DNA from 2 places in the Streptomyces sp. MS19 genome. Region 1 is predicted to be linked to the other one. Evidence: predicted binding sites of a transcription regulator. Region 1 holds the regulator's gene; the other holds the start of a gene.
What was found. The regulator HspR, encoded in region 1, represses chaperone genes until heat shock. The targets are predictions, from matches to a motif close to TTGAGNNNNNNNNNCTCAA.

Region 1 (2,391 bases):
CGGGACGCCACCGAGGCCGAGATCAAGAAGGCCTACCGCAAGCTCGCCCGGGAGAACCACCCGGACGCCAACCGGGGGGACACCGCCTCCGAGGAGCGGTTCAAGGACGTCTCCGAGGCGTACGACGTGCTCGGCGACGCGAAGCGCCGCAAGGAGTACGACGAGGCCCGCGCGCTGTTCGGCGCGGGCGGCTTCCGGCCGGGCGCGGCGGGCGGCGGTGCCGGCCAGCAGTTCAACTTCGACCTGAGCGACCTGTTCGGGGGCGCCCAGGGCGCCCCCGGCGGGGGCACCACGGGCGGGGCGGGCGGCTTCGGCGGGGGCATCGGGGACGTCTTCGGCGGCCTCTTCAACCGGGGCACCGGCACCCGTACGGCGCCCCGCCGCGGGCAGGACATCGAGTCCGAGGTGACGCTCAGCTTCACCGAGGCCGTGTCCGGCGCGACGGTGCCGCTGCGGATGTCGTCCAGCGCCGCCTGCAAGGCGTGCCAGGGCACCGGCGACCGCAACGGGACGCCGCGCGTGTGCCCCACGTGCGTCGGCACCGGGCAGGTCAGCCGGGGCGGCGGGGGCGGCTTCTCGCTCACCGACCCGTGTGTGGACTGCAAGGGCCGCGGCCTGATCGCGCAGGACCCCTGCACCGTCTGTCGCGGCAGCGGCCGGGCGACCAGCCAGCGGACCATGCAGGTCCGCATCCCGGCGGGCGTGGACGACGGGCAGCGCATCCGGCTGCGCGGCAAGGGCGCCCCCGGTGAGCACGGCGGCCCCGGCGGCGACCTCTATGTGACCGTCCACGTTGACGAGCACCCCGTCTTCGGACGGCGTGGCGACAATCTGACGATCACCGTGCCGGTGACCTTCCCGGAGGCCGCGCTCGGTGGTGAGATCAAGGTGCCGACGCTCGGCGGGCCGCCCGTCACGCTGAAGCTGCCGCCCGGCACGCCGCCGGGCCGCACGATGCGTGCGCGCGGCAAGGGCGCGGTGCGCAAGGACGGCACCCGGGGGGACCTGCTGGTCACCGTCGAGATCGCCGTACCGCGCGAGCTGGGCGACGACGCGCGCAAGGCACTGGACGAGTACCGCACCGCGATGGCGGGGGAGGACCCTCGGGCAGGGCTGTTCGAGGCCGCGAAGGGAGAGTGACGAGATGGACGGCCGGCACGGACAGAGCGGCAATCCCTACGAACTGACCGAAGACACCCCGGTGTACGTCATCTCCGTCGCCGCACAGCTCTCCGGGCTCCACCCGCAGACGCTGCGGCAGTACGACCGGCTCGGCCTGGTCTCGCCCGACCGCGCCGCCGGGCGCGGCAGGCGCTACTCGGCCCGGGACATCCAGCTGCTCCGGCAGGTGCAGCGGCTGTCCCAGGACGAGGGCATCAACCTGGCCGGGATCAAGCGCATCATCGAGCTGGAGACACAGGTCGCCGCCCTCCAGGCGAAGGTGGCCGAACTCCAGCAGGCCGTGGAGGGCGCGGCCCTCGCCATGCGGCAGGCGGAGGCGCAGGTGCACGCCTCGTACCGGCGCGACCTGGTGCCGTACCAGGACGTGCGGCAGTCCGCCGCCATCGTCGTGTGGCGCCCCGACCGGGGCCGCTGAGACGCCCGCACTTCCGCGCGCCGCCGTGCCGTATCGTTACGGCACGGCGGCGCGTCCGCGTCTGCGTCCGCGGGGCAGGGAGGGCGAGGGGTATGGGAACGACACCGGACGTGCCGCGCGCACGCGCCGAGATCCAGGGCGCGGTCGTCCACGAGGCGGTCACCTACGCGGAACGGCGCGGGTACCGGCCGCTGCTGCTCGACCTGCACGTACCGGCGGGGGCCGGGCCCGTGCCGGTGGTCGTCTGGATACACGGCGGCGCGTTCTGGGAGGGCGACCGCCGCCACATGCCGCCGACCGTCGCGCCGGGCGCCGTCTTCGACGCGCTGACCGCCGCTGGTCTTGCGGTCGCGACCGTGGACTACCGCCTGTCGGGCGAGGCGTCCTTCCCGGCGCAGCTGGACGACGTGCGGGCCGCCGTGACGTTCCTGACCGAGCACGCGGACCGCTACGGCCTCGACCCGCGCAGGATCGGCGTCTGGGGCGAGTCGGCCGGGGGCACGCTGGCCGGGCTCACCGCCCTGACCCACCCCGGCATCGGCGCCGCCGCCCTCTGGTACGCGGTGAACGACCTCGCTACCCCCGCCCTCGCCGACCCCGCGAGACCGGAGGCCGTGCTCTTCGGCGACCTCCCGCCGGACGAACTGCGGGCGCGGGCCACCGAGTGGAGCCTGGAGAACAAGGTGACCGCCGACGCACCGCCGTTCCTCCTCGTGCACGGCACCGACGACGTGCCGGTCCCCGTGTCGCACAGCGAGCGGCTGCACGCGCGGCTTGAGGCCGCCGGGGTGCGG
Region 2 (2,391 bases), on a different contig from region 1:
CGGGCGACGCTCTCGCCGAGCGACGTCTTGCCGACGCCGGGCGGGCCGACCAGCGCGAGCACCGCGCCGCCGCGCCGCCCGCCGACGACGCCGAGGCCCCGGTCGCCGCGCCGCTTGCGCACGGCGAGGTACTCGGTGATCCGCGCCTTCACGTCGTCCAGGCCCGCGTGGTCGGCGTCCAGCACGGCCTTGGCGCCCGCGATGTCGTACGCGTCCTCGGTGCGGACCTGCCACGGCAGCTCCAGCACGGTGTCCAGCCAGGTGCGTATCCAGCCGCCCTCGGGGCTCGCGTCCGAGGACCGCTCCAGCTTGTCGACCTCCTTGAGCGCCGCCTCGCGGACGTGCTCCGGCAGGTCGGCCGCCTCGACGCGGGCGCGGTAGTCGTCGCCGCCGTCAACCGCGTCGCCGCCCAGCTCGGCCAGTTCCTTGCGCACGGCGTCCAGCTGCCTGCGCAGCAGGAACTCGCGCTGCTGCTTCTCGACGCCGTCCTGCACGTCCTTGGCGATGGACTCGGCGACGTCCTCCTCGGCGAGGTGGTCGCTCAGCAGCTTGGTCGCGAGCCGCAGCCGCTCCACCGGGTCCACGGTGCGCAGCAGCGACAGGCGCTGCTCGACGCTGAGGAACGGGGAGTACCCCGCGTTGTCCGCCAGCGCGCCCGGGTCCTCGATCTGGGCGACGCGGTCCACGACCTGCCAGGCCCCGCGCTTGCGCAGCCAGGACGTCGTGAGCGCCTTGTACTCCTTGACCAGCTCGGTGACGGCGCCAGGCAGCGGGCTCGGCGTCACCTCGGCGACGGGCGTGCCCTCCACCCACAGCGCGGCGCCGGGGCCCGTGGTACCCGCGCCGATGCGCACGCGGCGCAGACCGCGCACCAGCGCGCCGGGGTCGCCGTCGGCAAGCCGTCCGACCTGCTCCACACGGCCCAGCACGCCGATGTCCGCGTACGAACCGGCCACGCGCGGCACCAGCAGCACCCGGGGCTTCTCCCCGCGCGGCGCGGCGGCCTGGGCGGCCTCCACGGCGGCGCGCACCTCTGCATCCGACAGCTCCAGTGGCACGACCATCCCTGGCAGCACCACCTCGTCATCCAGCGGCAGCACGGGCAGGGTGAGTGCGTCGAACGACGAAGTCATGAACTCTCCCTAGTCAGGCTAATTGAGCTATGCAGACTCAATGCTCGGGGCTTCCCAGATGTTCCCCGGCCCGGAGCTGTTCGCTCTGAGCGATCAATCGCCCGGGAAACCGTGACGCGCCCCCACGCCGCCACCCGGGGGAACGCCCGGACCGCCGCGAGGCTTCCCCGCGTACGCGGGCGCCCGTACGCGGGCATGCCACCGCACCGGCCCGTGCGGGCACGGGCCGGTGCGGTGGACGGTGGGCGTGGAAAGAGAGGCAGGTGAGAGGGGAAGCGCCGGTCAGGCCGTCACAGCTCGCGCAGCACCCGTACGAGGAACGCCTCCGTCGCCGTCGGCGGCTCCGCCTCGACGACCAGGCGGTTCATCATGTGCCGGTACAGCTCCACCTCGGCCGGCTTGTCGGGGTAGACGCCGCCGGTCAGCTGCTCCAGGTACACGACGTCGGGCAGGTCGCCGCCCGGCGGGCGCAGCACCGTCACGGGGCCGCCGACCGCCGGGTGGCCGCCCGCCGCGAACGGCATCACCTGGATCGTGACGTGCGGCAGCCGCCCCACCTCGATCAGGTGCTCCAGCTGCGCCCGCATCAGCGCGACGCCGCCCATCGGCCGCCGCAGCGCCGCCTCGTCGATGACGGCCCACAGGTGCGGCGGGCGGCCGCGCTCCAGGACCCTGCGCCGCTCCATCCGCAGCCGGAGGCGCCGCTCGGCACGCTCCTCCGCCGTGTCAGGACCGAGCCGCAGGACGGCTCGCGCGTATCCCTCGGTCTGGAGCAGTCCGGGGACGAACTGGAGTTCGTAGGCCCGGATGACGGTGGCGGCCTGTTCGAGCCCGAGGTAGACGTTCAGCCAGCTCGGCACGATGTCGTGGTAGACGTGCCACCAGCCCGGCACGTTGCTCTGCCGCGCCAGGGCGAGGAGCGTCGCGCGCTCGGCCTCGTCGGTGACGCCGTAGAGCGTCAGCAGGTCCTCGACGTCGCGCGGCTTGAAGCCGGTGCGCCCCATCTCCAGCCTGCTGATCTTGGAGTGCGAGGCGCGGATGCGGCGTCCCGCCTCCAGGCCGGTGATGCCGCTCTCCTCGCGCAGCCGCCGCAGGCGGGCGCCGAGGATCATGCGCGGTACGGTCGGTCCCGTCCCCCGGTGGCCGGGGAAGTCCGGGGAGCGGACGAGGTCGCGCTCGCCGATGGCCTCTTCCTGGCGCGTCACGCCCATGTCTGCTCCCATCGCAGTAGCGGCGAGCGGCCAACTGTACTAAAGGC

Region 2: the regulator HspR is predicted to act here: its motif matches at 1,156-1,174, upstream of lon (endopeptidase La).

Annotation. Positions count from the first base shown of each region.
Region 1 is NZ_JBJZOH010000011.1:40,456-42,846, forward strand. Features, by position in the region: gene dnaJ (molecular chaperone DnaJ) at 1-1,140, shown strand, start outside; gene ACL02R_RS13810 (heat shock protein transcriptional repressor HspR) at 1,145-1,597, shown strand; gene ACL02R_RS13815 (alpha/beta hydrolase fold domain-containing protein) at 1,690-2,391, shown strand, end outside.
Region 2 is NZ_JBJZOH010000001.1:395,455-397,845, forward strand. Features, by position in the region: gene lon (endopeptidase La) at 1-1,133, opposite strand, end outside; gene ACL02R_RS01835 (helix-turn-helix domain-containing protein) at 1,424-2,344, opposite strand.